DNA from 3 places in the Bacillus sp. FSL K6-0138 genome. Region 1 is predicted to be linked to each of the others. Evidence: predicted binding sites of a transcription regulator. Region 1 holds the regulator's gene; each other region holds the start of a gene.
What was found. Region 1 encodes Rex, which represses fermentation and respiration genes when NADH is low (regulators of the CRP and FNR family bind a similar motif). Its sites were predicted from a motif close to TTGTGAAATATTTCACAA; they were not measured.

Region 1 (10,888 bases):
AGCAACTACTTTACCCTCTTGGGGTTTTTCTTTTGCGGAGTCAGGAAGTACGATTCCGCTAGCAGTTTTTTCTTCAGACTCAACGAGCTCAATGACAACGCGATCACCTAATGGCTTTAACAATGAAACAACCTCCTCAATATTTTCATATGTAATTTTAGCACTCACACTCATTGAGTGCTAACACAATTCTTATAATAAAGAATCTCCCTGGCAATTTCAAGTGATAAGTCTAAAAATTTTTGCGCTTGCAAGTTTCCGTTTCCCTTTCCCATCCGATAATTTAATAAGAGTGTGTTACAATAAATGTAGTCTGCTTTAGATTCTAGAAAAGGAGTACATACGGCTTGAGAAAACAATACTGGTTTATTATTTTGACATACGTCCTCATGCAATTGTCGTCCATCGTCGGCGTGCCTCTGCTTTACCTGCTCGGCGTAGGAAAAGGACAGACTCCCGTTCAAGCAAAGCTGACGCTGACAAGCGTATGGTCAGTCATTGCCTTTTTGCTCTGTCTCGTCATCGTGCTGCTGATTTTAAGGACAGTGCCGAAAACAACGCTTCGAAACAGGCCGAAAGCATCGATTGGGGCATCGGTAGCCTGGGCGGTCGGCGGCGTTTTTCTCGCGATTTTTGCTCAGTCAATTGCTGCCATGATTGAAATGACGCTATTCGGGGCCAATCCCGAGTCGGAAAATACGCAAATGATCATGAAATTGATTCAGGCATTGCCGCTCATGGTCATCGTCTCTTCTGTGTTCGGCCCCATTCTGGAAGAAATCATTTTCAGAAAGATCATTTTCGGAGCTATATATGAAAAAACGAATTTCTTTATCGCTGCTCTGTTCAGCTCCGTCCTTTTCTCGGTTGTCCACATAGATTTCTCACACTTTTTAATCTATGCGGCAATGGGCTTCACATTCGCTTTTTTGTACGTCAGGACAAACCGGATTATCGTGCCGATCTTTGCCCACGTCGCCATGAATACGTTTGTCGTGATCATGCAGACGTTTCAGGGCCAGATTCAGGACTATTTGGAACGGGTTGAAAAAGTGCAGCTGATTATCGGAGGATTTTTATGATGAGAAGCCCGGTGTTTTGGGGCGTGATGTATTTTTTGACGGGCGTGCTGTTTACGTATCTGGCAGCGACCTCTCCGGGGAATATGTGGTCGTTCTACACCATTCTCCTGATGCTGTTCGCCGCCTATAACATCAGCATTTCCTTCAAAATGTTCGCCCTTTCAAAGCGGAAAAAATAAAGAAAAAGAGCCATTCTCTCAAAAAGAGATGGCCCTTTATTTTAAAAATGCCTGATTGGCTTCCTGAATGACGGCTTTCTGCGCTTTCCTGTAGGAAATTCTCGAAATGATGATGCTGATTTCATACAGGATCAAAAGAGGCGCTGCCACCATAAAATCGGACAACATATCAGGAGGCGTGATGAACGCCGCGATGACGAACAAAAAGAAGTATGCATACTTCCTGATCTTAGCCAACATCATGGGCGTCACCAAACCGAGCCTTGTAATGAACATAATGATCACAGGCATCTGAAACAATAAGCCGAAAGGAAGCGTCAGCTGTATTAAAAACTGAAAATACTCATAAATCCCGATGACTTGATTCACCTTAAGATCATCGGAAAGATTCGTCATAAATTCAACGACAAACGGAAATAAAATAAAATAAGAAAAAGCAATGCCGCCTAAAAAAAGTATGATCGATACAGGAATATAGCTTAGCGTCACTTTGCGTTCTTTTTCATACAGCCCCGGGCTGATAAAAGCCCACAGCTGGTACAAGACAAGCGGCGAGGTCATCACAGCGCCGATAATGACAGCGAACTGCATGTATACCAAGAGCGGATCGGTCAGTTTAAACGCGTTCAGCGTCAGCAGTTTCGCTTCATCGGTCTGCTGCAAATAAAGAATGATCGGCTTAGCCAAAAAGAAGCCCGCCATGACAAAAACGGCAAAAAAGAAGGCAATGAACACGAGCCGTCTTCGCAGTTCAATAATATGTTCCAGAAGCGACATTTCTCTTCCCTTCATCAATGTCATCCCATCCTACTGATCTTCTTTCTTTTTTTCGCTTTCGTCGTCTGCCAGACCTCTTGTTGCGTTTTTAAACTCCCTTAGCGTCTTGCCTGCTGCCTTTCCCAGTTCAGGAAGTTTTTGCGGACCGAAAATCAGAATCGCCAAGATAACGATTAAAATAAAGCTTCCAGGACCGATTGTCGGCATGTAAAAGCCTCCCCCTTTCCGTCATTTTTCTTCTGTCATTGAATAATGCTTCAGAAAATATACCAATGACTGAAGTTCAACCGCTAAATCTATATGATGAATTCGAATGTGTTCCGGCACATTCAAACGGGCCGGCGTAAAATTGAGAATGCCTTTAATACCGAGCGCAACAAGCCTGTCCGTAATAGGTTGGGCGGCCTGGGCCGGGACCGTCAAAATCGCGACGGGAATATCGTTTGTCAAATGCTTTTCAAGGTCATTTAAATCGTAAACGGGAACGCCTCCGACTTCTTTTCCGATTTTGCTTTCATTGATATCGAAAGCCATTGAGATTTTCGTATTGTTGTTTTTAATGAAGTTGTAATGGAGAAAGGCTGTCCCTAAATTTCCTACGCCGATAAGCGTTACGTTTGTCATTTCATCCTGGTCGAGCGTCTTTCTGAAAAAGGACAGCAAATAATTCACATTATAGCCGTAGCCTTTTTTGCCGAGTGCACCGAAATATGAAAAGTCCCTCCGAATCGTGGCAGAATCGACTTTTACGGCATCGCTCAATTCAGCGGATGAAACACGCTGCTTTCCGGATGCATGAAGGTTTTTTAAAAAACGATAGTATAGCGGCAGCCGCTTAGCTGTCGCTTGCGGAATTTTTGAATGATCCAAGTTCATAAACGATCCTCCATGTTTACATCAGCTTTTTCCCTTTTATAGTCACCGCTTTTCCCGCCTGTTTTTTCAGCGAGATAGGTCGGTCCTATCACCATTCCCTTATCCGCAGCCTTGCACATGTCATAGACGGTCAGCGCACATACGGAAACTGACGTTAACGCTTCCATTTCCACACCTGTGCTCCCTTTTGTCTTGACGGTTGACTGAATATGCAGGATGCTGTTCTGGTCTTTTTCTTCCCATCGAAAGGCGATGTCGACTCCCTTCAGAGCGATCGGATGGCACATCGGGATGATGTCGGACGTTTGTTTTGCCGCCATGATTCCTGCCACCTGAGCCACAGCCAGCACATCGCCTTTCCCCATCTCCTGGTTTTTGATTTTTTCATGCACGTCTCTTTTCATAGACACGCTTGAGAAAGCTACAGCAGTTCGCACTGAAGCTTCCTTTTCGCTTATATCAACCATCTTGGCTCTGCCTTGTTCGTTAAAATGCGTAAATTGGTTCATCATTATAAAACTCTCCTTACTAAAGATCATACACTATTTTTTTCAATCTGTCTTTTCCTTTTGGTTAAAATCTTCCAGACTCCGCTTAATTGTTTGCTGACTGCTATCTGATAGGCTACACTAAAAATAGCAAACAAGAGGTGAAATAAATCATGATGATTTTACAAGTCAATCAGCTCTCAAAATCGTTTGGAGCCGATTCCATTTTAACGAATATAAAGCTGGAAGTCAGATCCCGGGACCGGATTGCGATCGTCGGGCGCAACGGAGCCGGAAAATCGACTTTTTTGAAAATTATCGCCGGCAGGCTTTCTTATGAAAAAGGGGACATCATCAAGCCGAAGGATTTAACAATCGGCTACCTTGATCAGCATTCGGGACTCGATTCAAAGCTTTCAATAAAAGAAGAATTGCTGACTGTATTCGATCATCTGAAAGCGATGGAAAAAGAGATGCGCTCAGTCGAAGAGCAGATGGCGCATGCTGCACCCGACAAGCTTGAATCGTTAATGAAAACGTACGACAGACTGCAGCAGGAATTTAAAGATAAGGGCGGCTACCAATATGAAGCCGACGTCAGATCCGTGATCCATGGTCTCGGATTTGCCGGATACGGCGACACCGCGCGCGTCCAGGATTTAAGCGGAGGACAAAAAACGAGGCTCGCTCTCGGAAAAATGCTACTGGCCAAACCTGACCTGCTCATTCTCGATGAACCGACGAACCACCTTGACATCGATACGCTTACCTGGCTTGAGCAATATTTGCAAAACTACAGCGGAGCGATACTCATCGTCTCCCATGACAGGTACTTTCTTGATAAGGTTGTCACCCAGGTGTACGAAATATCCCGCTCCAGGAGCAAAAAATACATCGGAAACTACAGCGATTATCTGAAATTAAAAGCTGAACAGCTTGAAAAAGAAATGAAACTGTATGAAAAGCAGCAGGATGAAATCGCCAAACTCCAGGACTTCGTCGACCGAAACCTGGCGAGGGCTTCAACGACAAAACGCGCACAAAGCAGGCGCAAACAGCTTGAACGGATGGACGTCATGGATAAACCGCTCGGCGACGAAAAATCGGCCTCCTTCCGTTTTGACATTGCCCGGCAAAGCGGAAACGACGTCCTGCGCGTTCAGGATTTGACGGTCAGCTACCAAGATCAGCCTCCGCTCCTCCGCTCGCTCTATTTTCAAATTTCGCGCGGTGAAAGCGTGGCCCTTGTCGGCCCTAACGGAGTAGGCAAATCAACCCTTTTAAAAACGCTGATTCAAAAGCTTAAACCCCTTACAGGCACGATATCAACCGGTTCACACGTCTCGATCGGCTATTACGACCAGGAGCAGGCTGAACTCCATTCGTCCAAGCGCGTGCTTGACGAGCTTTGGGACGACTACCCCGAGATGAATGAGAAAGATATCAGAACATGCCTCGGGAATTTCCTGTTTTCCGGAGACGATGTCTTAAAGCCTGTTCACGCCCTGAGCGGCGGCGAAAAAGCACGGCTCGCGCTCGCGAAGCTGATGCTTCAAAAAGCCAATTTTCTCATTCTTGACGAGCCGACAAACCATCTTGACTTGGACAGCAAAGAAATATTGGAAAATGCTTTGATCGATTATCCGGGAACGATTTTGTTCGTGTCCCATGACCGCTATTTTATCAACCGCATTGCAACAAAAGTATTCGAGCTTTCACCTGAGAAAGTGGAAGAATATTTAGGAGACTACGATTATTATACGGAAAAAAAGGCCCAGCAGCTTGAGCTTAAAGCACTGGAAAAGCAAAATACAGACGAGCAAAGCAAACCTGATGCAGATAAGGCCAAAACAAAGCGGAGCTATGAAGAAGAAAAGGAATGGAAGAGAAAAGAGCGGCAGCGGCAGCGCCGCATAGACGAAATCGAAACGCGCATCACGGCCATCGAAGAAACAATTGAACAAAATGAGGAGCTGCTCTGCGAACCCGACGTCTTTCAAGACCACGAAAAGGTTCAGGAGATCAACTCCGAAAACGAGCGCCTGAATAACGAACTTGAGCACTTATTATCCGAATGGGAAGCACTTTCTACAGAAGAATAAAGATCAAAGCCGCTTCAATCGATGAAGCGGCTTTTTTATCCACAAAACAAACCCTTTGTTTACAAGAAAGAAAGCGATTTACCCACAATATCCACAAAAAACATAATATTTATTCACATTATTAACAAGTAAAAAAACTTCTATATAACAGGTTTTTTAATATTATTAACATGCCTGTGGATATATGTTAACAAGCTGTTAATAACTAAAAAAACCTCACGGTGTGTGAGGTTTTTAGTAAGATGTCAGCTCCAAGCCGGGCTGGCCATTCATATCATATTTTCCCCTGATTCCTTTTTCGAAAGCGACGGTTCCTGCCGCTGCAATCATAGCCGCATTATCTGTGCAAAGCGAAAGCGGCGGAATGAGCAGCTCGATGTCCGGATATGCGGAAAATGTCTCTTCAAGGGCCGTTCTAAGCCCCTTGTTTGCCGCAACTCCTCCGGCAAGCATAACCTGTTTGACTCCGTAAGCCTTGGCAGCCCGCTTCGTTTTCGTTACGAGCACGTCGATGACGCTTTCCTGGAAACTTGCGGACAAGTCCTCCGGCGATATCGTTTCCCCTTTTTGCGAGGCATTGTGAAGCGTGTTGATCACCGCTGATTTAAGGCCGCTGAAGCTGAAGTTATATGAGCCCTCTTCAAGCCAGGCCCGCGGCAATGGTACGTTGGCTTCGCCTTTTTGCGCGAGCTTATCAATATGAGGCCCTCCCGGATAAGGCAGTCCCATCGTTCTGGCTACTTTATCGTATGCTTCTCCTGCCGCATCATCGAGCGTTTCGCCGATCACTTCAAATGAACCGTGTTCCTTCATATACACAAGCTCCGTGTGCCCGCCTGAGACGACTAAAGCAAGCGCCGGAAAGCGAAGCTCTTGGACAAGCCGGTTGGCATAAATATGGCCTGCAATATGGTGAACGCCGACAAGCGGAATCTTGCGGGCAAAACTCAGTGCTTTCGCTGCGTTTACGCCGATCAGCAATGCGCCGACAAGCCCGGGGCCTTCAGTTACCGCAATTGCATCAATATCGTCAAAAGACATGCCTGACTGTGAAAAAGCTTCCTCAAGCACGATCGTCATCTGCTCTACGTGGTGTCTTGACGCAATTTCCGGAACGACCCCTCCAAAACGTTTGTGGCTTTCAATTTGCGACGCTACAACGTTTGTTATAATGTCTTTACCGTTTTTTACGATGGCGGCAGCGGTTTCATCACAGCTTGTCTCAATTCCCAATACATACAAATCTTTTTTATGATTCATTCAGTCTCACCCACATTAATAAAGCATCTTCTCCGTTATCAGTATAATAATTTTTGCGAATTCCCCCCGGCTGAAAACCGAGTTTTCGATATAAGCTTTGGGCGATATGGTTCGACACCCTCACCTCTAAAGAAAGCTGAGCTGCTTTTTTCATCAGGCACAGTTTCATGGCGGCTTTTAAAAGCTCTTCTCCGTAACGGCGCCCGCGATATTCAGGCAAAACGGCAATGTTCGTAATCTGCGCATCATCCAGCACAATCCAGATCCCGCAGTATCCGATGATTTGCTCTTCTACTTCGAGGACGAGATAATGAGCATACATATTGTGATGGAGCTCATGATAGAACGATTCTTTTTTCCAAGGGGACGAAAAAGAGCGTTTTTCGATTTCATACACTTGATCGACATCATTTGATTTCATGTCACGTATGACCATTTGAGTATTCATGGCTCCACCCGCTATTTTTGTTTTTCCAGCCATTTGGCTTCCGCTTCTGCCAAACGGACATAGTTTGGCACAAGGCCGTGCGTTGGCTCCGGCTCTTTCCGCTCCCCGATCAAGGCCAATTCGGAAGGGCGGGGGAGGTGAAGGGAAGCGCCTCCGATCACCGCCTGCTTACCGAGCATCTTTTCGATCATATCTTTATGAATATCTGTATCATTTCCTAAAAACAGCACTTGCTGCTCAATGTCTTTCAGCTTTTTCAGCCAATCTTCAAGCAGAATATTTTGATCGCCTTCCAGGGTCTCCAGCCTGTTATTGTCGTCATAGCGGTACAATCCTGTATAAACCTGTCCACGCCTTGCATCAAACAACGGACAGATGACGCCCGAGAAAAAACGGCCGTTGGCGGCTAACACTTCCAGGCTCGAAACTGATGCCGCGGGAATGTTCAACGACCAGGCCAGCGTTTTGGCTATCGTGACGCCGATGCGCACTCCGGTATAAGATCCAGGCCCTTTCGCAACTGCGATTTTGCTCAGATCAGAAGGCTCCAGGCCGCACTCCTGAAGCAATTCATCAATCGCAGGCATCGCCCGGACGGAATGATTTTTTTTCAGGTGTGATATGTGCTCGGCAATTACCTTTCCGTCCCGGACTAACGCAACGCCAAGCGTCAGGTTAGATGTATCAATTGCTAGTGTCGTCATGTTCGCTTATCTCCCTGCAAAGTTTTTCGTACCGATTGCCTTTTGGCGTCAAAGTGAGCTTCCGCTCATCTCCGCCGAGTCTTTTGATGACAACCTCGAGGCGTTCTTCGGGAAGCTGCTCTTCGATCAAATGGGCCCATTCGACAAGGCAGACCCCTTCCCCTTCAAAATATTCATCCAAACCGAGGTCTTCTGTTTCATCTTCCATTCTGTAAACGTCCATATGAAACAGCGGAAGAGCACCTTCCCGGTATTCCTTTATGATCGTAAAGGTCGGACTGTTGACAACCCGCTGAATCCCGAGGCCTTCAGCAAAGCCTTTTGTAAAAGTCGTTTTTCCGGCTCCGAGATCGCCCTCCAATGTAATGACATCCCCTGGCTGAACAAAGCGCGCCGTAAGCTTAGCGATGCTCTTTGTCTCTTCGGGTTCCGTCGTTTTCCATTCCAATGTTTTCAACTTTATGTCACCTGTCTTGTCTAAAATGATTATAGCCTTTTTTCTCAAGGAGAATGCGGTCTTGCCCTCGATAATAGAACACGTTTGCCTCCCCGGATCTGCTGACTGCGCCGATTTTGTAAACGGGCACTCCACAGCTTGTGCATTCCCGGTCAAATCGCTCCCATTGATCGCTTGAAATCGTACCGACAAGCTCAAAATCCTCGCCGCCGAACAAGACCCACTCTTCCCATTCTGAACGCAGCTTATGTAAATCCGAAGATCTTGGTATCAAATCTTGATAGATGTCTATGGAAACACGGCTTGCTTCAGCAATTTCATTCAATTCGCTCGCAAGTCCGTCACTGATATCGTTAAGCGCAACGCTTTGATAACGGGAACAGATCAAACCGGCTTTGACACGTGGCACAGGTCTTTTGTGCCGCTCAATAAAATGCTCAATGAGACGCTCATCCTCTGCAGATAGTTCTCCCAATAAAAATGACAGCCCTGCTGCTGATGAACCAAGTTCTCCTGTCACAAAGACGATATCTCCCGGTCTGGCATGGCTTCGCAAACACGCTTTTCCTTTTTCGACTTCACCGATCACCGTAACCGTAATGACCATTTGTCCATGAGTCGATACCGTATCACCGCCGATTACATCCATTTGGTATAGTTTCGCCAGTTTGTTCATTTCTTCATACATCGCCTCAATATCGGCTTCGCGCCAGCCTGACGGAACAGCGATGGACACAAGGTAAAACTTTGGGATTCCCCCCATTGCTGCAATATCGCTAATATTGACAGCCAACGCTTTATACCCGATATCAGCAGGCGTTGAATGTGACGAAAGAAAATGAACACCGTCTACCATCGTATCGACACAAACGATTTCCTGGTATCCCTTTTTTGATTCGTAAACAGCGGCATCGTCTCCAATACCGATTTCGATTTCCCTGTGAAAAAGAGAGCGCGGCGTGATCCTTTGTATCAGCTCAAATTCATCCATAAGATAACATGCTCCTTTAGTGCTTAAAGCGGCAATAAAAAACACTAACAATAGTTTATCGAATTATCACCAATAAAGAAAGCTTGGCAGAACCAAGCTGAAAAAAAGCATAAAAAAAAACGAAAACATTATGATTTCGTTTGTGTACAAATGGCGGTCCGGACGGGACTCGAACCCGCGACCTCCTGCGTGACAGGCAGGCATTCTAACCAACTGAACTACCGGACCATTTAATATGTATGAGATATTTTGGTTGCACCCTTCGGGCACTCCTCATTTAATGAGTAATTTTTGGTTGCGGGGGCAGGATTTGAACCTGCGACCTTCGGGTTATGAGCCCGACGAGCTACCGAACTGCTCCACCCCGCGATGAAGGATATGTTAAAAATAACAGCTTGGCGGCGTCCTACTCTCACAGGGGGAAACCCCCAACTACCATCGGCGCTGAAGAGCTTAACTTCCGTGTTCGGCATGGGAACGGGTGTGACCTCTTCGCCATCGCCACCAAACTGTTATTGAGAGGTGTTCTCTCAAAACTAGATAACGATATGACATTCATGTTTGGTTAAGTCCTCGATCGATTAGTATCTGTCAGCTCCATGTGTCGCCACACTTCCACCTCAGACCTATCAACCTGATCATCTTTCAGGGATCTTACTTCCTTAACGGAATGGGAAATCTCATCTTGAGGGGGGCTTCATGCTTAGATGCTTTCAGCACTTATCCCGTCCGCACATAGCTACCCAGCGATGCCCTTGGCAGAACAACTGGTACACCAGCGGTGCGTCCATCCCGGTCCTCTCGTACTAAGGACAGCTCCTCTCAAATTTCCTGCGCCCGCGACGGATAGGGACCGAACTGTCTCACGACGTTCTGAACCCAGCTCGCGTACCGCTTTAATGGGCGAACAGCCCAACCCTTGGGACCGACTACAGCCCCAGGATGCGATGAGCCGACATCGAGGTGCCAAACCTCCCCGTCGATGTGGACTCTTGGGGGAGATAAGCCTGTTATCCCCGGGGTAGCTTTTATCCGTTGAGCGATGGCCCTTCCATGCGGAACCACCGGATCACTAAGCCCGACTTTCGTCCCTGCTCGACTTGTAGGTCTCGCAGTCAAGCTCCCTTGTGCCTTTACACTCTGCGAATGATTTCCAACCATTCTGAGGGAACCTTTGGGCGCCTCCGTTACCTTTTAGGAGGCGACCGCCCCAGTCAAACTGCCCACCTGACACTGTCTCCCTGCCCGATAAGGGCAGCGGGTTAGAAGGTCAATACAGCCAGGGTAGTATCCCACCGATGCCTCCACCGAAGCTGGCGCTCCGGTTTCCAAGGCTCCTACCTATCCTGTACAAGCTGTACCAACATTCAATATCAGGCTGCAGTAAAGCTCCACGGGGTCTTTCCGTCCTGTCGCGGGTAACCTGCATCTTCACAGGTACTATAATTTCACCGAGTCTCTCGTTGAGACAGTGCCCAGATCGTTGCGCCTTTCGTGCGGGTCGGAACTTACCCGACAAGGAAT
Region 2 (10,888 bases), 1.7 Mb from region 1:
CACCAAAAGAAAAATCCGACAAAATACTTATCTTTTTCAAGAAGGTATGGATGCAGAAGAGCTGTATCTCATTCAGTCAGGGCTCGTCCAAATTGGCAAATTGACGTCCGACGGAAAAGAACTGACACTAAGAATGTGCAAAAAGAATGATATTGTAGGAGAGCTGACGCTTTTCACTGATGAAGCAAAATATATGCTGAGCGCAAAGATCCTCTCAGACGGCGAAGTAATGGTCATTAAAAAAGATAAACTCGAAAAAGAACTGATTCAAAACGGTGCGATGACTTTTGAATTTATGAAATGGATGAGTACTCATTTGCGCAAGATTCAATCGAAAATCCGCGATCTCCTGCTCAATGGGAAAAAAGGCGCGCTGTATTCAACGCTGATCCGCCTCGCGAACAGCTACGGCATTACGAGGAGTGACGGCATTCTCATTAACATCGTGCTGACAAACCAGGATTTGGCGAAATTTTGCGCGGCTGCAAGAGAAAGCATCAACCGGATGCTGAGTGACCTGCGGAAAAGCGGCGTCATCTCGATTGAAGAATCCGGAAAAATCGTCATCCACAAGCTGAACTACTTAAAACGCGAAATTGACTGCGAAAACTGCCCGATTGAAATATGCAACATCGACTAAAAGGGAAAACAGGGCCCCGGCTTGGAAACGGCCCGGTTGACTGCTTCCTTTGCGGCAAACGGAAACAAGGACAAGAACCGTCCTTGTTTTTATTTATGTGTTCAGCAAAAAGGCGCCTATCGCGAACATAAAAAAACAGGCATTCAGCAACTCAAGGATGCCGATTTTCTTAACTGTAAGCTTTTTGCCGTATAAATACCATGCCCTCAAGCTGCTCGGAATAAAAGCAATAACCGCCCAGCCCGCTCCAAAAGCCAAAGATAAAAAAGGCAGTGCAGCATGATAGCCCCATGAATAATATTGAAACCGCTTGTTTTTCTTCTCGCGGATCATCGATTTTACGTAAAAGGCGCTACCGACAAAAAACAAAATCGACTGGAAGAAAACGAACCATGCGCAGCCGTCGAGATGTTCCGCCCCTGCCCAATATCCGAGAAGCCCCCCGGATGCAAAAACGATGATCGCTGCGACATCATTCAGGAGCGCCCTGTCATTGTTTCCTTTCGCATAGTAAAGGTTGACGAGAAAAAGCGGAAACAGAGACAATCCGACCCAGGCAAGCTCAGGAAGCGTCCATACTGCGGCCAGCAGGAAAAGCAAGGCCGGTATGCTGTAGACAGCCGCCCATTTTTGATAGAAAGCGGTCTTTTTCTTTTTCACCATCATCGTGACGGGAAAAGCGGCAAGGTACAGAAACAGCCAGCCGGCAAACAGCGGGATATGCCGCATATGCATTCCCCCGCCGATCACTCCGAGGAGAAAAGGAATCACAAGCATTGCCCAGGCACCATGCTGTTTTGGTATCAACATTTTCATAAAAAGTCCTCCCTTCCTTCTCTTCCATTATAAAAACTTTATGCCTGCCAGAGAGTGACATTTTTCATACAAGTGTGAATTATATCACTGCCTTTTTCTGGCTGCCGCTCTATACTGTAGCTACCTACATAGAAGGAGGACAATCAATGGACCGGTTTGACCACTTGTTATTTCTGAAAAATCTTCCTATGTTTCTGGGAGTTCCTCTTCCCATCATTAAAAGGCTTCTGAAAAACGGAAGAGTGATCGATATCGGATCGTCCCGTCCTTGCCGATCGTTTCTGCATTCTCAATCCGTCTATTTTGTTTTGAAAGGTGAAGTTTATTTTGCGGACAAAAGGCTTCCCGAGGAATCCCGCATCATCGCCGAGTGGGAAAAAGGCGATGTATTTCCCATTGATCAAAAGGGAGAACCTTTTTTGTCTCCGTTTATTTCTGTTAAAACTGCCGCTGACACCGCTGTGCTTGAAATTCCTTTTACGATATTCAAAAAAATGATGACGTACAATCACCAACTGCAAATGAACTTTCTCAAACTTCTCCAGCAAAATTTATACTTTTCCTATCAATTATTTTTGCGCTACCTCCGTTCCGCCCCGGAAGATGCCAATTGAGAAGGGCTTCTCCCCTTCTCTCCCCTTTTAGATGTGATCTACTTAACATTTCTGCTTCTCTTTTTCCGATACGATGGACTCGAATGTGAAGGAAAGGACAGATGACAGATGATACAGTGCAATTTTCATGAGGCTCCGTTTATCGTAATTTGGGAGCTGACAAGAGCCTGTGAGCTGAAATGCCTCCATTGCCGGGCTTCGGCGCAACACTATCGCGACCCGAGGGAGCTCTCGCTTGAAGAAGGAAAAGCGTTAATCGATGAAATCTACTTGATGAACAATCCTATTTTAGTGCTGACCGGCGGTGATCCGCTCATGCGGGAGGACGTCTTTGACATCATTCAATACGCCGTCCAAAAAGGCGTCCGCATTTCCATGACGCCGAGCGCGACGCCAAATGTGACGAAGGAAGCCATCAAAACCGCCAAAGATATCGGCTTATCCCGCTGGGCGTTCAGCTTAGACGGACCCAACCGCAAGATCCATGATCATTTTAGAGGAACAGACGGTTCTTTTGATTTAACGATGAAAGCGATTCGATACATTCATGAATTCAATCTTCCGCTGCAGATCAATACCGTCATTTCAACGTATAACATCGATTATTTGGAGGAAATGGCAAAGCTGATTGAACAACTGAATTGTGTGCTGTGGAGCGTGTTTTTCCTCGTTCCGACCGGACGTGCCCATCGGGATGACATGATTTCAGCCGTACAACATGAAAAAGTGTTTCTTTGGCTCAGCCGTTTGGCAAAGGAAGCACCGTTTGATATTAAAACAACGGCAGCCCAGCCCTACAGACGGGTTGTCATCCAGCAAAAAATGCGGGAGGCCAAAGACCCCGATCTTCAGATCCGCTATGAGGATGCGCTTGAAAAAGGCAAAATTGACGCGATCGGCGGATTAGGGCGTGCGCCTAAAGGCGTCAATGACGGAAACGGCTTTTTGTTTATCTCCCATATAGGCGATGTATATCCAAGCGGCCTATTGCCCGTAAAAGCCGGAAACGTCCGAAAACAGCCGCTGTCAGAGATTTACCGGGAGTCGCCCGTTTTCAAAGAGTTGCGAAACCCCGACGGATATAAAGGCAAATGCGGAATCTGCGAATTCCGGCATGTCTGCGGCGGATCACGTTCACGCGCCTATGCATTGACCGGCGATTATTTGGAAAGCGACCCGAGCTGCATCTATATTCCGAAGGCATTGCGCTAGAAAATGTGACCTGGATCACAAAGACTTTGGTGCACTTGTATTATCGTTATATATGAGAATGATCATCAATTTCAAAGGATGTGATTCCTGTTGAACAAGACATTGAATTTAAACGCTTCGGTCTACGACCTTTGCACATTGCATCCTGAGCTGAAAAACTTGATGAAAGACATCGGTTTTGATCACATCTCAAAGCCTGGAATGCTTGAAACTGCCGGCCGCATCATGACGATCCCAAAGGGTGCCCGGCTGAAACAAATCGACTTGGCGCACGTCTTGGATGCATTAAGGGAACACGGTTTTGAACCTGTTTTTGGAGAGGAGACGAACAATGAGCGAAATCATTAACAACAGAGAAATTCAGCAAGACTTATCAAATGAAAGAATGCAGCAGCTGAAAGACATCATCATCGCCCTTCATAAAGGAACACCCTATGATGAAGTAAAAAAACGATTTCAGCAAGCTTTCGGCTCGGTCGATCCGGAGGAGATCGCCCATCTGGAACAGGCGTTAATGAAAGAAGAAGGCATCGCGCCTGAAGAGATCCAAAAGCTGTGTTCCGTTCATGCGGACGTTTTTAAAGGATCGATCGAACACATTCATAAGCCGGAGGCTGACAAGATGCCGGGCCACCCGGTTCATACATTTATAAAGGAAAACAAAGAAATCGACCTCCTGCTGAATTTTAAAATCCAGCTTCATTTGGAACGATTCGAAAAAGAAGACAGCGGAGAAAACATTTTGAAGCTGATCAGCGATTTAAATCTGCTGGCCGACGTTGACAAGCATTACAGCAAAAAGGAAAATCTGCTCTTCCCCTACCTTGAAAGGTACGGCATCACAGGCCCAAGCAAAGTGATGTGGGCGATTGATGACTTCATCCGCAAAAGCATTAAAGAAACGAAAGCGCTATTGGAAAACTACACGTCTGACAAAAAAGACGACATCATCCGCGAGCTCGGCTTTATCATAAAGGAAGGCACAGAGATGATCTATAAGGAAGAGAACATTCTGCTGCCGATGGCGCTTCGGACATTGACTGAAGACGAATGGCTGAAAATAGCGGCCGAAAGCGGCGACATCGGCTACTGTCTGACAGAGCCTGAAGCCGAGTGGAAACCTGAACGCCATCAGCTCAATACAGCAAATGAAAAAGCCGGTGACGGATACGTCCGCCTCCCCACCGGCATCTTATCCGTTAAACAGCTTGAACAAATGCTGAACCATCTCCCCGTTGATTTGACGTTTATCGACGAACATGATGTTGTCCGTTATTTTTCCCACGGCAAAGAACGGATTTTCGCCAGGACAAAAGCCGTGATCGGCCGAACCGTGCAAAACTGCCATCCGCCGGCAAGCGTCCACATCGTCAACAAACTTCTCGACGATTTTAAATCGGGCAAAAAAGATGCAGAAGATTTTTGGATCAAATTCAAAGACAAATACGTTTACATCCGCTACTTTGCCGTCCGTGACGAAAACGGCAAGTACGTCGGCACACTGGAATTCACCCAAAACATCGCCCCGATTCAAGACATTTCAGGGGAAAAAAGAATATTAAGCTCTGAAGAGTAAGATCGGTCCGCTTTCTATATTAAAAGAAAGCGGGCTTTTTTTCGGGTTCCCTCCTCCCCTCTTCCTTTCTCTTATTTTTTGTGACAACTTTGTGAAATGCATCAACCTTGTGACAAAGTTAACAAGGTGCCGTTCTTCCTCCGTATATAGTGGAAGTAGCACCACTGACTCAAGAGGAGTGAAACCGCAATGAAGAAAAAGAAAACGAGCCCAATTCTCAGGAGATTAAACTTTTTCTCTCCGATCGAGCATCATTCCAATAAACACAGCCAGACTTCTTATGAAGACCGGGACTGGGAAGATGTATACAGAAGAAGATGGCAGCACGACAAAGTAGTACGTTCGACCCACGGGGTCAATTGTACAGGGTCGTGCAGCTGGAATATTTACGTGAAAAACGGGATCGTCACCTGGGAGGGCCAGCGCCTTGACTATCCTTCAACAGGTCCTGATATGCCTGACTTTGAACCGCGCGGCTGTCCGCGGGGAGCCAGCTTTTCCTGGTACATTTACAGCCCGCTCCGCGTGAAATACCCGTATGTCAGAGGCGTGCTTATCAACATGTGGCGGGAAGCTCTAAGCAAGCACAACAATCCTTTAGACGCATGGAAATCGATCGTCGAAAATCCCGAAAAAGCAAAAGCCTATAAACAGGCGCGGGGAAAAGGCGGATTTGTCCGGGCTGAATGGGGAGAAGTGCTCAAATTGATCTCGGCTTCCCTCCTTTATACCGTCATGAAATACGGACCTGACCGCAATGTCGGCTTCTCGCCGATTCCGGCTATGTCTATGCTCAGCCATGCAGCCGGCTCCCGTTTTATGTCGCTGATCGGCGGTCCGATGCTCAGTTTCTATGACTGGTATGCCGACCTCCCTCCCGCATCCCCGCAAATTTGGGGAGATCAGACGGATGTGCCGGAAAGCAGCGATTGGTACAATTCCGGCTACATTATGACTTGGGGGTCAAATGTCCCGCTTACGAGAACCCCTGATGCACACTTTTTGGCCGAAGCCCGATACAAAGGTGCGAAGGTGATTTCCATCAGCCCCGATTATGCGGAATCGACAAAGTTTGCCGACGACTGGCTGAGCGTTAGACAAGGAACCGACGGAGCGCTTGCAATGGCAATGGGACACGTCATCCTGCAGGAGTTTTACGTCAACAATGAGACGAAGCGCTTTATTGACTATGCGAAACAATATACGGATTTTCCGTTTTTGGTGACGTTGAAAAAAGAAGGCGGACAATTTACGGCTAGCCGTTTTCTCCATGCGAAAGACATTGGCCGCATAACTGAACATGACGAGTGGAAACCGGCCGTCTGGGATGAAGAAACAGACGATTTCGCCATACCTCAAGGAACGATGGGCTCACGCTGGGACGGCAAAGGAAAATGGAATTTGCGCATGATTGATGAAGATACGGAAAAGCAGATTTCTCCGCGGCTTTCCATGCTCGGAAAAGAAGATATGATCGGCACGGTCAAAATTCCTTATTTCTCCCATGATGGGAACCGAGTGCTTGAAAGACCCCTTCCGATCAAAAAAATGAATGTGAACGGCGAGGAAGTCTTTGTCTCCACCGTGTTTGACCTGACGCTCGCAAACTACGGCGTCAACCGCGGGATCGGCGGGCAGGCTGCCGAGTCGTTTGATGATCCAGAACCGTTCACACCGGCCTGGCAGGAACAGATCACAGGCGTCGATCGCAGCCAGGTGGTCAAAATCGCAAGAGAATTCGCGCAAAACGCCATCGATACAGACGGCCGCTCAATGATTATCGTCGGCGCCGGTATTAACCACTGGTTCAACTCTGACACCATTTACAGAGCGGTATTGAATCTCGTGCTCCTTGTGGGCGCGCAAGGCGTCAACGGCGGCGGATGGGCCCACTATGTCGGCCAGGAAAAGCTCCGCCCGGCCGAAGGATGGCAGACGATTGCCATGGCAAAAGACTGGGGCGGCCCTGCAAAGCTGCAAAACGGCACTTCATTCTTCTATTTTGCCACTGACCAGTGGCGCTACGAAGATGAGCCGGTCACAGGCCTCGCCTCCCCGATCGTCAAATCGTCACGCTATAAGCACCATGCCGATTATAACGTGCTGGCGGCAAGGCTCGGATGGCTCCCGTCGTATCCGACATTCGAAAAAAACGGCATTGATTTATACGAGGAAGCTGCGCAATCAGGTGCCGAAAACGCTAAAGAAGTCGGAGCCTATATCGCCAAACAGCTTGAGGATAAAAAGCTCAAATTTGCGATTGAAGACCCTGACAATGAAAAGAATTTTCCGAGAAACCTTTTCGTTTGGAGAGCGAACCTAATTTCAAGCTCCGGCAAAGGCCACGAATATTTTCTGAAGCATTTGCTCGGCACGACGAACGGGTTAATGAATGAGGATCATGACAGCATCCGGCCGGATGAAATCACCTGGCGGGACGAAGCGCCTGAAGGCAAGCTCGACCTGTTGATCAATCTCGACTTCAGAATGGCCGGCACCGCCCTGTACTCTGACATCGTGCTGCCTGCGGCCACATGGTATGAAAAGCACGATCTCAGCAGCACGGATATGCATCCGTTCATTCATCCGTTTAATCCGGCGATTTCGGCTCCTTGGGAAGCAAAATCCGACTGGGATATCTTTAAAGCATTGGCCAAAGCGGTCTCCGAATTAGCCGAGGAAGTCGACATGAATCCGGTGAAAGAAGCAGTCGCTTCTCCCCTCCTTCACGACACTCCTCAGGAAATGGCTCAGCCATTGGGGAAAATCAAAGACTGGAGCAAAGGGGAATGCGCGGCTGTTCCAGGAAAAACGATGCCGCAAATTCATGTCGTCGAACGCGATTACAAACAGATATTCAATAAAATGACGGCGCTCGGGCCAAATGTCGTCAAACAGCCTTTCGGTACAAAAGGAATGAACTGGTCAGTCGAAGAGGAATACAACTCCCTGAAAAAAATACTCGGAGTAGTAACCGAAGACACCGTGGCAAAAGGCTGTCCGATTATCAATGATGCGAAACAGGCCGCTGAAGCCGTTTTGACCCTTTCGTCTACTTCAAACGGAAAGGTAGCCGTAAAAGCGTGGGAATCGCTTGAAAAAATTACGAATCTCGAATTGAAAGATTTAGCTGAGGAGCGGGAAGAAGAACATTTTACTTTTGAGCAAATAACGGCTCAGCCGAAAACCGTTATCACCTCCCCTGCTTTCAGCGGGTCTGAAAAAGGCGGACGCCGCTATTCTCCATTTACGACAAATGTTGAAAAGCTGATCCCGTGGAGAACAGTGACCGGCAGACAGTCTTTTTATCTCGATCACGAAATGATTACAGAATTCGGCGAAAACATGGCGACGTTTAAACCGATCCTCATCCATCGCCCGTTCTTGAACAAGCGCCCGGCGCAAGAAGGCAAAGAAATCGTTTTGAACTATTTAACGCCGCACAATAAATGGTCGGTTCACAGCATGTATTTTGACTCCCTGCCGATGCTCACCCTTTTCAGGGGCGGTCCGACGGTTTGGATGAATAAGGACGATGCAGCTGAAACCGATATTCAAGATAACGATTGGATCGAATGCTTCAACAGAAACGGAGTCGTCGTCGCCCGCGCTGTCGTCTCGCACCGCATCCCGAAAGGAATGGCGTTTATGCACCATGCCCAGGACAGACATATCAACGTACCTGGTACAAAGCTGACGAACAACCGCGGCGGCACCCATAACAGCCCGACCCGCATCCACGTCAAACCGACGCAAATGATCGGCGGCTACGGACAGCTCAGCTACGGCTTCAACTACTACGGGCCAACAGGAAATCAGCGCGACCTCAATGTCGTGATCAGAAAATTGAAGGAGGTCGATTGGCTTGAAGATTAAAGCGCAAATCGGAATGGTCATGAACCTGGATAAATGCATCGGCTGCCACACATGCAGCGTTACGTGCAAAAACACATGGACAAACCGTTCCGGTGCAGAATATATGTATTTCAACAATGTCGAAACAAAGCCGGGCATCGGCTACCCGAAACAATGGGAGAATCAAGATAAATATAAAGGCGGCTGGGAGCTTAAAAAAGGAAAGCTCCAGCTGAAATCGGGCGCAAAAGCAACAAGGCTGATGAATTTATTTTACAACCCGTATCAGCCGACGATCGACGATTACTATGAGCCTTGGAACTATGATTATGAAACGCTGACAAACAGTCCGGAGAAAAAGCATCAGCCTGTCGCAAGGCCGAAGTCTTCCATTACGGGAGACTTCATGAACCTCGAATGGGGCCCGAACTGGGAAGATGACCTCGCCGGCGGACATATCACAGGACTTGAAGACCCGAATGTTCAAAACATGGAACAATCGATTAAAACTGAATTTGAAGATGTCTTTATGATGTATCTTCCGAGAATCTGCGAACACTGCATCAATCCGGCATGCGTCTCTTCCTGCCCTTCAGGCGCGATGTACAAACGCGAAGAAGACGGGATCGTCCTCGTCGATCAGAATGCATGCCGTTCATGGAGACATTGTGTATCATCATGTCCTTATAAAAAAGTGTATTTTAATTGGCAGACGAACAAGGCGGAAAAATGCACACTATGCTTCCCCCGCTTAGAAGCCGGACTGCCGACGATCTGTTCCGAGACTTGTGTCGGCAGAATCCGCTACCTCGGCGTTATGCTCTATGACGCCGACAAAGTCCAGGAAGCCGCATCAGCCGAAAATGAAAAAGACTTGTATCATTCACAGCTGGACGTTTTCCTTGATCCGAATGATCCCGCTGTCGCAGAAGAAGCGAAAGCCCAAGGCATTCCGGCGGAATGGATTGAAGCAGCACAAAAATCGCCGATCTACAAAATGATTATCGATTGGAAGATCGCGCTGCCTTTGCATCCGGAATACCGGACATTGCCAATGGTATGGTACATTCCGCCGCTCAGCCCGATCATGAACATGTTTGAAGGAAAAGGAACGGCCCAATCGGCGGAAGATATTTTCCCTGCCATCGATCAAATGAGAATTCCGATTGAATACTTGGCGAATTTGCTGACGGCCGGAGATACGTCCCATATCAGAACTACATTAAAGAAAATGTCGGTCATGCGCATGTACATGAGGTCAACCCAGACAAATAAACCGATGAATTCTGACCTGATTGCATCTACTGGCTTGACAGAACAGCAGATTGAAGAAATGTACCGTCTGCTAGCGATCGCGAAGTACGACGACCGCTTCGTCATTCCGACCTCACATCGCGAAGAAGTGGCAGACCTATATATGGAACAAGGAAGCTGCGGATTGTCATTTGCCGGAGGCCCCGGCTCCTGCCAAAACATATAAAACGGGAGTGAAGCAAAAATGGATGCAACAGATAAACAGGCCGTTTTCGCCGCCCTCTCCTATCTTCTCTCTTATCCTGATGAAGAATGGAGACTGGAACGCTCTGATTGGCAAAGCCTCATCAGCGACATTCAGCCTGAGCACCTGCGGGAGCGGCTGCTCGCATTTTTAAAAGAAGCGGAAGCTTATTCTCCGGAGGAATTGATTGAAACGTATGTATACACATTTGATTTCGGCAAAAAAACGAACCTTTATGTCACCTATTTCAACTCCGGTGAACAGCGTGAGCGCGGAATCGAGCTATTGCAGCTGAAAGATCTGTATCAGCAATCCGGGTTTCAGCCGACGGACAAGGAACTTCCGGACTACCTCCCGCTCATGCTTGAATTTGCTGCCGTTGCCGAGCTTCATAAGGCCAAGGACGTCTTTCAAAAATATGTATCAAACCTGGAAGAGCTGAAATCGCAGCTTCTCGAAAACGAGAGCATCTATGCTCCGCTTTTGGACGGTTTATTGATCGCATTGGCGGAAATCGGCGTTGAAAGGACTGTAGAGTCATGATCGAACAAATACTTTGGGTCATTCTCCCCTACATCGTTCTGACGGTTTTTATCGGGGGGCATATATACCGCTATCAACATGACCAGTTTGGCTGGACAGCCAAATCGAGCGAAATGCTCGAAAAGAAAAAACTG
Region 3 (10,888 bases), 1.7 Mb from region 1:
GCAGAAGTATTAAAATTGCTCGGGGATAAAACACGCTTAACGATGGCGGCTATTCTAAAACAGCGTGAATGTTGTGTTTGTGAATTTCTCGAAGTGTTTACCATGAGTCAGCCGTCCATTAGCCAACATCTTCGCAAACTCAGGAATGCAGGATTATTGAATGAAGAGAAAAGAGGGCAGTGGGTTTACTATTCTTTAAATCCGAAAAGCGAATTTTTCGAATTAATTAATGAGTTGTTAAAACATTTACCAGACCAAACAGAACAAATCAAAAAAATAAATGCAAGCAAGGTTACAGCTCGTTGTGACTGCTAATAACAGTGGAGAAGGGGGCTTGAGAAAATGAGTCATACAGAAAAAAAGCGATTGTCTTTTCTTGACCGCTATTTAACACTTTGGATTTTCCTTGCCATGGCGATCGGAATAGGCACAGGGTTTGTTTTTCCCAGCTTCGCAGACGGACTAAACCGTTGGCAAATAGGAACAACATCTATACCACTTGCGATCGGCTTAATTTTGATGATGTATCCTCCTCTTGCCAAAGTGCGCTATGAAGAGATGGGAAGAGTTTTTACAGATATCAAAATCCTTTTGTTATCGCTTGTACAAAACTGGATTATCGGCCCGATTCTCATGTTCTTATTAGCCATTGTATTTTTGCCTGATAAACCAGAGTATATGGTTGGACTCATTATGATTGGTTTAGCCCGTTGTATTGCCATGGTTATTGTGTGGAATGATCTAGCAAAAGGCGACGCTCAATACGCGGCAGGGTTGGTTGCTTTTAACTCTGTTTTCCAGGTACTGTTTTTTTCAGTTTATGCTTATATCTTTGTAACTGTCATTCCAGAACGGCTTGGTATTGAAGGCGCAATCGTTGATATTACAATGGGTGAAGTCGCAAAATCTGTATTTATTTACTTAGGTATTCCATTTATTGCTGGAATGTTAACACGCTTAATACTTGTTAAAGCAAAGGGCAGACAATGGTATGAAAAAGTATTCATTCCGAAAATCAGCCCGGTTACGCTTATCGCTTTGCTGTTTACCATTGTCGTAATGTTCTCATTAAAGGGAGATATGGTGATAAGCTTGCCGCTAGATGTAGTCCGGGTTGCGATTCCGTTACTCATTTACTTTGTCGTGATGTTTTTTGTTTCGTTCTACTTAGGAAAGAAATTCGGGTCAAACTATGGGGTTGCCGCCACATTAGCCTTTACAGCAGGCAGTAATAACTTTGAATTAGCAATTGCGGTGGCTGTCGGTGTATTCGGCATTCACTCGGGTGCTGCGTTTGCAGCGGTTATCGGCCCTTTAGTTGAGGTGCCGGTTATGATTGGATTGGTGAACGTTGCTCTTTGGCTGCGCAAGAAATACTATGGTTCAAATGTCAAAGCACAATGAGCGAAAGGTTGGATGAAAAAAATGAGCAAAGAAAAAAAGACGATTTACTTCTTGTGTACAGGGAATTCTTGTCGAAGTCAAATGGCAGAAGGGTTTGGCAAAAAATATTTAGGCGATGAATACAATGTATATTCGGCTGGAATTGAGGCCCATGGTTTAAATCCGAATGCCGTAAAAGCAATGAAGGAAGCAGGAATAGATATTTCAAACCAAACTTCAGATATGATTGATCCTCAAATTTTAAACAAGGCTGATTTTGTCGTTACATTATGTGGCGATGCCAACGATAAATGCCCAATGACGCCCCCGCACGTCAAACGTGATCATTGGGGATTCGATGATCCAGCCAAAGCAGCAGGAACTGAAAAAGAGAAATGGGCTGTATTCCAGCGGGTTCGGGATCAAATTGAAGAAAGAATCAAGCGGTTTGCGACCGCGGGAAAATAAAAAAATGAAAGGCCCTTCTGTTTTGAAGGGCCTTTCATTTGGTTTTACAACAACTTTTCCATTGCCATCACATTAACATTCTGTCCATTTCGAAAGTAATATTGAAGCAGTCTTTTTTCCGCTTGTCGGCTCGAACCAAGTTTTGCTGTGACTAATGATAGCGCGAAATTAAGAAAGAACCTGGACGTTTTTACCAGGTTCTTTTTATATTGCACGAAAACAGACACGATGATATAATCAGATTACGTTTGTTTTCCGTCAAATAGCATAAGTATCCTATCTTACATTTTAATTGTACCATGCCGGAAAGCTCTTGTCAAATTTTTTTTCGAAGGAGAGATGGAGAATGAGTTCTTTGGTTCTCGGTTTTCACGTAATGGAAAAAACACAGCTTTTGCTCGTTGGGGGAAAGGGGTTACATTTAGGGGAATTATCAAAAATTCAAGGAATACAAGTGCCAGAAGGATTTTGTGTCACAACAGCAGGATATCAAAAAGCAATCAAACAAAATGAAACGTTCCAAACGTTGTTGGATCAACTGACCAAGCTAAAAGTGGAAGATCGGGATCAAATTGGTGAAATCAGCAGGAAGATTCGAAAAACCATTATGGAAGTAGAAATTCCTTCCGATGTTGTGAAAACAGTTGTTCACTATCTCTCCCAGTTTGGCGATGAACATGCTTATGCCGTGCGTTCTAGTGCGACTGCTGAAGATTTGCCGCATGCCTCTTTTGCCGGTCAACAAGACACCTATTTAAATGTCATCGGCAAAAAAGCAATTTTGCAGCACATCAGCAAATGTTGGGCATCCCTATTTACGGACCGCGCGGTCATCTACCGTATGCAAAATGGATTTGACCACAGTCAAGTTTATATATCCGTTATCATCCAAAAGATGATTTTCCCGCAGGCTTCAGGGATTTTATTTACCGCTGATCCCGTTACTTCCAACCGAAAGCTGCTATCCATCGATGCCGGTTTTGGACTTGGAGAAGCGCTGGTCTCCGGCTTGGTATCTGCCGATTGTTATAAAGTACAGAAAGGGGAAATCGTCGAGAAGAGGATCGCAACCAAAAAATTGGCGGTCTATGGACGAAAAGAAGGCGGAACGGAGACAAAGCAGATCGATCCCGATCAGCAAAAGACGCAAACACTTACTGACCGGCAAATTTTACAACTGGCACGCATCGGAAGACAAATCGAATCTTATTTCGGCCAGCCGCAAGATATCGAATGGTGTTTGGCCGATGATACATTTTATATTGTCCAGAGCCGGCCGATCACAACTTTATACCCGATCCCTGAAGCGGATGATCAGGAAAATCACGTTTATGTATCTGTTGGTCACCAACAAATGATGACAGCCCCCATGAAACCATTGGGATTGTCTTTTTGGCTATTAACGACTTCAGCAAACATGCGCATAGCTGGCGGAAGGTTGTTTGTTGATGTTGCACCTCTGCTGGCTTCACCTGCCAGCAGAGAAACTATATTAAAACTTGGACAATCCGATCCGCTCATAAAAGACGCACTCGTGACCGTGCTAGAGCGAGGAGATTTTATAAAAAAGTTACCAAATGATGAAAAAGAAATGGGCCCCGGTAAAAACACAAAAAGTATGCCGCCTGCGGATTATCAAACATTAAAAGACTACGATCCGACAATCGTTTCTGATTTGATTAAACGCAGTCAAACATCGATAGAAGAGTTAAAACAAAAAATCCAAACAAAATCAGGAACGGATCTGTTTGATTTTATTCTGGAAGATATCCAGCAATTAAAGAAGAGTTTATCTGATCCACAAAGCTTTGGTGTAATTATGACAGCCATGAATGCTTCATCATGGATCAACGAAAAAATGAACGAGTGGTTAGGTGAAAAAAACGCAGCAGATGCGCTTTCTCAATCTGTACCAAACAATATTACTTCAGAAATGGGCTTGGCGCTACTCAATGTCGCAGATGTGATTCGTCCTTTTCCAGAGGTAATTGATTACTTACAACATGTAAAAGATGATAACTTTTTGGATGAATTGGCTAAGTTGGACGGCGGACGCGAAACCCGAGACGCGATCTATGATTATCTCAGCAAATACGGAATGCGTTGTCCCGGAGAAATCGATATTACGAAAACCCGATGGAGCGAAAAACCAATTACACTTGTCCCGCTGATTCTGGGTAACATCAAAAACTTTGAACCTAATGAAAGCCATCGGAAATTTGAACAAGGGCGGCGTGCGGCTTTGCAAAAAGAACAAGAAATAGTAGAGCGATTGAAGCAATTGCCGGATGGTGAGCAAAAAGCCAAAGAAACTAAACGAATGATCGGCCTCATCAGGAATTTCATAGGCTATCGGGAATATCCAAAATACGGCATGATTCATCGCTACTTCGTTTATAAGCAGGCTTTACTGAAAGAAGCCGAAAAACTCGAACAAGCGGACGTTATTCTCGAAAAAGAAGATATATACTATCTCACTTTTGAAGAACTTCACGAAGCCGTACGCACAAATACAGTAGATTACCAGATCATCAGCAAACGTAAAGACGAGTACAAATTATACGAAAAACTAACTCCACCGCGCGTTATCACGTCTGATGGCGAAATCATTGCAGGTGAGTACAAACGAGAGAATCTCCCGGACGAAGCTATTGCAGGTCTTCCTGTTTCTTCCGGAGTGATAGAGGGACGAGCGCGTGTCATCTTAAACATGGAAGATGCTGACCTGGAAGATGGGGATATTTTGGTCACCGCCTTTACGGATCCCAGCTGGACACCATTGTTTGTATCCATCAAAGGCCTGGTCACCGAAGTCGGCGGCCTGATGACCCATGGAGCAGTTATCGCACGTGAATACGGCTTGCCAGCCGTTGTCGGAGTAGAGAATGCTACCAAACTGATAAAAGATGGACAACGAATTCGCGTGCATGGAACCGAAGGCTATATCGAAATATTATAATGGCTGTCTATTGCACATAAAAGCCTTATTAACAAAATCAACAAATATCACTCATAAAAAGAACTCTCCGGATTCGGAGAGTTCTTACATTTTTATCCGCATGTTTGCGCGTGGTGTCAGCTGCACTGGTATTACAGCGGCTGGAGAAGAAAACGAGAACACCAAAACGATTAGTAAGATGGGTAACACATGAGAAAACGGCGCAATTGTCAACAAAACAGAACAGTAAGATCAATTTGACCTCTCTTTTCAAATCTCATTCTAGTTTACATAATATATATTCTCGGAAGTTAAACTTGTAAGAGAAATTCCGTCTCGAAATATTAAGTATACTAGAAAATTGAGACGGAATTTCAAAATTTAGAATGAATTACGATTTAATTACTTATATACGTAGCAAGTTCCATCAATAACTGTTACACATGTATATGTTCTAGAATAAGATTTGCCGTTACTGTCTCTAAAGAAAACAGTTACAGTGCCGTTGCCGTTCCACTGGAATTGATATGCATCTGGATATTTGTCCCGAATCGGAGTTAAATCCGGTGCTGCACTTGCAGGTAATCCGGATACTAACAAAGCCCCGGCAACTGCCAAAGCTCCCACTGCTTTTTTGAATTTGCTTTTAAACATAACACACATCCCCTTTTCGTTTTTTACCTATTAAATGCTTGTCCATTTAATAGACACCTTGATATTACCACTGCGAGGATGAAAAATTTGTCATATTGTGTAGGATTGAGAAAAAATTCAAAAATTAAACATATTTTTACATTTAATTAATAAACGATCTGTTTATGAGTTCTTCATCTTGCAATCGGTGAAAAGCCAATTTGATATTTTATTTTCCCGCCGCATACACAACAATTTCTTTCCCCCATTTACGTATATGTTTTTCCGGCGTCATGCCGATCCGTTCGGCAACTTTTCTGGAAGCCAGATTGTTAACGTCGATTAAAGACACGAGTTTTTGAACGTTCATGTTTTTAAATCCGTACCGTTTACATGCTGCGGCGGCTTCAGTTGCGTAGCCGTTTCCCCAGACGCGCCTTGCAAACGAATAGCCGAGTTCCATTTCGCGGACGCCTTCGACTTCCTGCGGAACGATGCCGCATTGTCCCAAAAATTCGCCCGTTTCTTTATGCTCGACGATCCAAAGCCCTGTGCCGTGTTTTGCGTAATTGTTTAGCATCTTAGCGATCCATTCGATCGTTTGCTTTTCATCTTTTGTCGACGGATAGTATTCCATTGCGATTGGATCAGAAAAAATCTCCAGCAAATTGCAAACGTCTTTTTTTGTCATGTTTCGCAATGTGAGCCTCTCAGTCGTTAAAACGATGTCTTTCATCGGTTTTCCTCTCCTTAGAAGTTGCTTATGACGGAGAAATCAGTTCATTATAAACCGTTTCCAATTCTTCTAATGAAATATCCCCGTATGTGCACTTGATCACCGCATCGGCGAATTCGTCGTAGTCGTCATCTGTAGAAAAGCCTTGCTGCAGCTTTTTCGCGTAAGCGTCGATTTGTTCCTTTTGTTTTCGAACGTCTTTTTCCTTACCCGGATAATCCGGTCCGTTGATCAAGCTGCTGTTTTCTTTGACCAGCAGCATGTACTGTTTTAACGTTTCATTCATTTTCCTGGTCACCCGTCCTTTCTATTCTAATGTTCCTGTTTTGCTCCGCCCGTATCCCCTTTTACAAAAATCTTCCTCTATCATACCACATGCCGGACTGAAAAAACGGACACCATATCGGTGTCCGTTAGACTTATTTAGGCTCTGTTCCCCAAATCAGCTTGCCGTTTTCATACAATGTGATTTTTTTAGTATTTTTAAAAGTGGTTGTTGAGTTTGTAAAGGAATAATCGCCGTTTTGTGCGTAATTGCTCCAGCCGTCATTGTGAAGGCGGATCTGGATTTCCCCGGTACTTGCTCCCGGTGAGAGCGTTCCGTTTTTAAAACCGAGTTCAAGATACGTATCTGCGCCCTTTACGGATTTCGCTAATTTCACGAATTTGTGAGAAATGTTGCTGCAGCCGATTTGAGCGTAGTCGCAGTCGAAATTTTGTCCTTTGCCGTTCGCTTTATACCAGTAGCGGACCGTCACTTTCTTTAAATCAACCGTTTTTTTGCTGTTGTTTTTAATGTTGAGCTGCGGGCGGATTTGGTTGCCGTTCACATTCCCGTCCCCCGCTCTGTATTGTACAGCGACGCTGTTTCCCTGTTTGCCGCTGTTTTGATCAGAGTTTCCTTTGTCTTTTGAATCAGAGTTATCTTTGTCCTTTGAGCCGGAATCAGGGCTGTCTTGTGAGCCGGAGTTATCTTGAGAGCTCCGGATATTCTCCCTTACGAATTTTCCTGAGGCAGATAAGTCAGACAGCTTCCACCCTCCTGTTTTAGACGCTCCAGGATTTAAAGCGGCGGATGATTCCTGTTTGTCGGAAAGGCTCCAGTTGACCCAGCTGATTTTCTTGCTGTTTAGATATGTCAGCCATTCCCGAGACTGGTCAAGGTATACTCCTCCGTTTCCGGAAGCGTCGCTTGTCCCCCATTCGGTAACGAAAATCGGAGCGCCTTTGCTCAGTGCATAATTCGCTTTATCTCTTAAAGATTGGCCGTGTGTTCCTGCGTAAAAGTGAAGCGAATACATGACATTGGCGTCTTTCAATTGATTATCTGCTGCATCGTTGACATCCTGGCTCCACGTTCCTGTTCCGACGATGATGATGTTATCCGGATCGTTTTTGCAGATCACTGAAATCACTTCTTCCGCATACGGCTTGATATCGCGGTTCCAGTTTACATCACCGTTCGGTTCGTTGGCGATTTCATAAATGACGTTCGGCGTATTTCCGTAAAGGCTCGACATTTCTTTGAAAAACTCTTTAGCCTTTGCTTTATTTTGATTCGGGTTGCCGTCGCTTAAAATATGCCAGTCGATGATGACATAGATGCCGAGTTCTTTTGCCGCTTCAACAGCTTCTTTGACTTTGTTTTTAACGGACGGATTATCGATGTAGCCGCCCTCACCCGTGTACATGGCTGCACGGAAGACATTGATGCCCCAGTCATCTCTTAGCCATTTTAAGCTCGATTTATTGACATAATCACCGTACCACTGCAAACCGTGCGAGCTGATCCCTTTCAATTGGACCGCTTTTCCGCTTTGATTGACGAGCTGAGTACCTTTAATCTTAAGCTGGCCGTTTGCGGCAACCGGCGTTTTGGAAGCGGCTGCTGCCGCTGGCGCCATTGCTCCGCTGAAAACGAGCGCTATTATCGCAAAACATGCAATAATTGAACGTTTGACATGTTGCATTCTTTTCCCTCCAAAATGAAAATTTTAAAAGTATGCCGTTTTACGGGTGCTTCTCCCTCCTTTTCACGTTTATGGCACGATCCTGATTCTAAAAATCTTTTCGTTAATCGTCCATCAACCATATTGCTTGTTTTTAAGGTCTTGAAAATCTATCAATTTCCTCTTTTCGTATTGATGAGGAGGGCAGAATGCTATTTTAATGTAACGTTCAACACGAAACGAACAGGACTTCCCACATTTATTTTCTATATATTCTTAATTTTATGAATACAGTTCAGGATACTTCATTGAATGAAAAAACGATTTTTAGGAATAAAGCTCCAAAAAATCGCCATGTTTTTCACCTATATTTTGTGACGCTTTAAAGACAAAAAATAAAATCAACCTGCTACAACGTTATTTCTTTACGTCAGCTAAAAATCCGATGAGCTTCGTTCCGATTCCGACAAATGTTTCAAGGATCGCCTGTGCGCCCGCTATCGACAAAATAAAAATGACCGGGGTGCTCGCTTTCGGAATGAGCAGATAGCCGAGACCGATGATAATTGCGCACCAAATCCCTGCGCACCAATAGCAATTCAGCAAATAGCCGACGTTTGATTTGGGTACTTTTTTCACGTCGACATGGCCTTTTTCATCGATGATTTTCTTGTTCTTCATAAACGGCTTTCGGATAAACTCTGTGATTTTGTCAAAGACAATCAAATGGGTTAACCGATAGCTGGCGAGAATCAGCATCACATACGTAAGCCACGATATATCCTCCATCCTGAGCCTCCAATTATACGAAAGTGTCTATGTTTAGGTATTCCCGATTCTTCTTGACTTATTGCGCTTTATGCGATTTTTTCGGAATGTGATGTAGATCACGAATTTCTCTTTGTAATCGCGATACATTTAACCTGGAACATCATTATAAGCATCAGGAGGTTTTATAATGGATACAATCTTTGATCAAACAACGAAAACCGGTGATATTGTTGCGCGTTTTCCAAGAGCCAGCCGGCTGTTAAAGGAATATCGAATTGATTTTTGCTGCGGCGGGAACCGTCCGATCGCAGAAGCCATTAAAGAACAAAATTTAAACGCTGAAGAAGTATTATCAAAAATCAATGCACTATACCAGGAGACGAAAGAGTTAAATGAAAAAGAAACAAATTGGAACGAAGCCTCCTATTCCCGGTTGATTGATTATGTGGTTCAGACCCACCATGCTTATTTGTTTGAAGTGCTTCCTGAACTGTCAGGCTTTGTCACAAAGGTATACCGCGTCCACGGCACCCATCATCCGGAGCTGGCCAAAGTTCACCAATTGTTTCATCAGCTCAAGGCTGAATTGGAGCACCATTTGATTCAGGAGGAAGAACAGATCTTTCCGAAAATCAAATCTTACGAAGAAACAAAGTCAGAAGCGCACTTAGCTGAAGCAGTAAAGGCGATCGATGTGCTTGAACAAGAGCATGAGGCCTGCGGAAATATTTTGAAAGAGCTCAGAAAAGCAACCAATGACTATTCCCTTCCTGAAGGGGCCTGCACGACATATACACTGACTTACTTAAAACTCGATGAATTGGAAACAGACATTTTTCAGCACATTCATTTAGAAAATAATATTTTGTTCCCTCGTTTAGAGGCCGAAGCAAAGCAATAGAAAAGAAAAGTCTATTATGGGGGAAGCACTTGCTCTGTCACATTCTGTTTTCCCCTAAATCTTGTAGTAGCGAAGCCCATGCAGCTGTTTTACATCTGCAAAGCTTCGCTCTATTATTTTGTCTGGCTTTTTTTTAATCTTCTCCTTATGTTCCTCTTGAGACAAATTCTTTTTGATCATCGTATTGAAACTTACACTTTGGATCATTTAGAAAAAACAAAAGCTGCCGAGAAAATCTCGACAGCTTGATCAAGGTTTTTTAATCCTCTGACGCAATGTCTTTTACAGGCAATGCTTCTCCTTCCCGATGCGTCGGCTTGCGGAGATGGAACAATGCCTTGATGCTGAAAATCAGAAGCAGCACAATACCGATCAAAAAGACGGTATCTGGAACAGCACGCCATGTAAGCAGCGTCTGAACTGCGTCCTGCTGCAAAAACCCGGGCGCCCTTGAGCTCCAATATCCTTCTTCAAATGCTTTTTTCAATTGAAGAAAGCCGACCGGAAGCAAGCTGATAAAGACCATTCCGAACAAGCCGATGTTCAGTGTCCAGCATGCGATTTTCAGCCATTTATCATTCCATGCACGAGGTTTGACGATATTGCGCAATGTGTACAGCCAAACGGCAATAGCGAACATACCGTATACTCCCATCATCGCCCCGTGTCCGTGGGCAGGCGTTAAAAACTGGCCGTGTTCAAAATAGCTTACGGCAGGAAGGTTGATTAAAAAGCCCAATACGCCTGCACCGACCAGATTCCATATGGCCGTAGAAATTAAAAACCAGAATGTTGCTTTATAAGGGAAATGATGCCCCCCATCCCTCATCATCTTGTATTGTTCATAAGCTTCCAGGACGAGCAGTGTAAGCGGAATAACCTCTAAGCAGGAGAAAACCGAACCGAGCCCGATCCATATTTCTGATGAGCCGTTGTAATAATAATGGTGTCCGATTCCGATTACACCGCTTCCCAACAGCAATATCAGCTGAAAGTAAAGCGCTCTGACGGTTGACTTTTTCGTCACCAAATTCATCTGTACCAGCAAAAAGCCGATGACAACGACGGCAAACACTTCAAAGATCCCTTCCACCCATAAGTGGATGATC

Region 2: MHB78_RS12855 (nitrate reductase subunit alpha) is a predicted target of Rex. The motif match lies at 4,966-4,983, and genes of this name have one in related genera.
Region 3: ric (iron-sulfur cluster repair di-iron protein) is a predicted target of Rex. The motif match lies at 8,983-9,000, and genes of this name have one in related genera.

What each region holds. Positions count from the first base shown of each region.
Region 1 covers NZ_CP150286.1:752,096-762,983, reverse strand. Annotated here, with positions in the region: gene groES (co-chaperone GroES) at 1-123, opposite strand, end outside; gene MHB78_RS04160 (CPBP family intramembrane glutamic endopeptidase) at 348-1,082, shown strand; gene MHB78_RS04155 (YdiK family protein) at 1,082-1,261, shown strand; gene tatC (twin-arginine translocase subunit TatC) at 1,298-2,062, opposite strand; gene MHB78_RS04145 (twin-arginine translocase TatA/TatE family subunit) at 2,069-2,245, opposite strand; gene MHB78_RS04140 (redox-sensing transcriptional repressor Rex) at 2,267-2,914, opposite strand; gene moaC (cyclic pyranopterin monophosphate synthase MoaC) at 2,911-3,423, opposite strand; gene MHB78_RS04130 (ABC-F family ATP-binding cassette domain-containing protein) at 3,576-5,504, shown strand; gene tsaD (tRNA (adenosine(37)-N6)-threonylcarbamoyltransferase complex transferase subunit TsaD) at 5,739-6,764, opposite strand; gene rimI (ribosomal protein S18-alanine N-acetyltransferase) at 6,754-7,212, opposite strand; gene tsaB (tRNA (adenosine(37)-N6)-threonylcarbamoyltransferase complex dimerization subunit type 1 TsaB) at 7,224-7,916, opposite strand; gene tsaE (tRNA (adenosine(37)-N6)-threonylcarbamoyltransferase complex ATPase subunit type 1 TsaE) at 7,897-8,373, opposite strand; gene thiL (thiamine-phosphate kinase) at 8,381-9,364, opposite strand; tRNA gene MHB78_RS04100 (tRNA-Asp) at 9,516-9,592, opposite strand; tRNA gene MHB78_RS04095 (tRNA-Met) at 9,657-9,733, opposite strand; rRNA gene rrf (5S ribosomal RNA) at 9,758-9,873, opposite strand; rRNA gene MHB78_RS04085 (23S ribosomal RNA) at 9,926-10,888, opposite strand, start outside.
Region 2 covers NZ_CP150286.1:2,434,347-2,445,234, forward strand. Annotated here, with positions in the region: gene MHB78_RS12825 (Crp/Fnr family transcriptional regulator) at 1-640, shown strand, start outside; gene MHB78_RS12830 (YwiC-like family protein) at 734-1,456, opposite strand; gene MHB78_RS12835 (Crp/Fnr family transcriptional regulator) at 1,603-2,070, shown strand; gene MHB78_RS12840 (TIGR04053 family radical SAM/SPASM domain-containing protein) at 2,179-3,282, shown strand; gene MHB78_RS12845 (DUF1858 domain-containing protein) at 3,373-3,630, shown strand; gene MHB78_RS12850 (DUF438 domain-containing protein) at 3,614-4,858, shown strand; gene MHB78_RS12855 (nitrate reductase subunit alpha) at 5,048-8,734, shown strand; gene narH (nitrate reductase subunit beta) at 8,724-10,193, shown strand; gene narJ (nitrate reductase molybdenum cofactor assembly chaperone) at 10,212-10,754, shown strand; gene narI (respiratory nitrate reductase subunit gamma) at 10,751-10,888, shown strand, end outside.
Region 3 covers NZ_CP150286.1:2,419,219-2,430,106, forward strand. Annotated here, with positions in the region: gene MHB78_RS12755 (metalloregulator ArsR/SmtB family transcription factor) at 1-315, shown strand, start outside; gene arsB (ACR3 family arsenite efflux transporter) at 343-1,404, shown strand; gene arsC (arsenate reductase (thioredoxin)) at 1,426-1,851, shown strand; gene ppsA (phosphoenolpyruvate synthase) at 2,198-4,810, shown strand; gene MHB78_RS12775 (hypothetical protein) at 5,192-5,443, opposite strand; gene MHB78_RS12780 (GNAT family N-acetyltransferase) at 5,652-6,158, opposite strand; gene MHB78_RS12785 (YnfE family protein) at 6,184-6,444, opposite strand; gene MHB78_RS12790 (cellulase family glycosylhydrolase) at 6,578-8,062, opposite strand; gene MHB78_RS12795 (DUF1360 domain-containing protein) at 8,525-8,896, opposite strand; gene ric (iron-sulfur cluster repair di-iron protein) at 9,066-9,779, shown strand; gene MHB78_RS12805 (nitric-oxide reductase large subunit) at 10,039-10,888, opposite strand, start outside.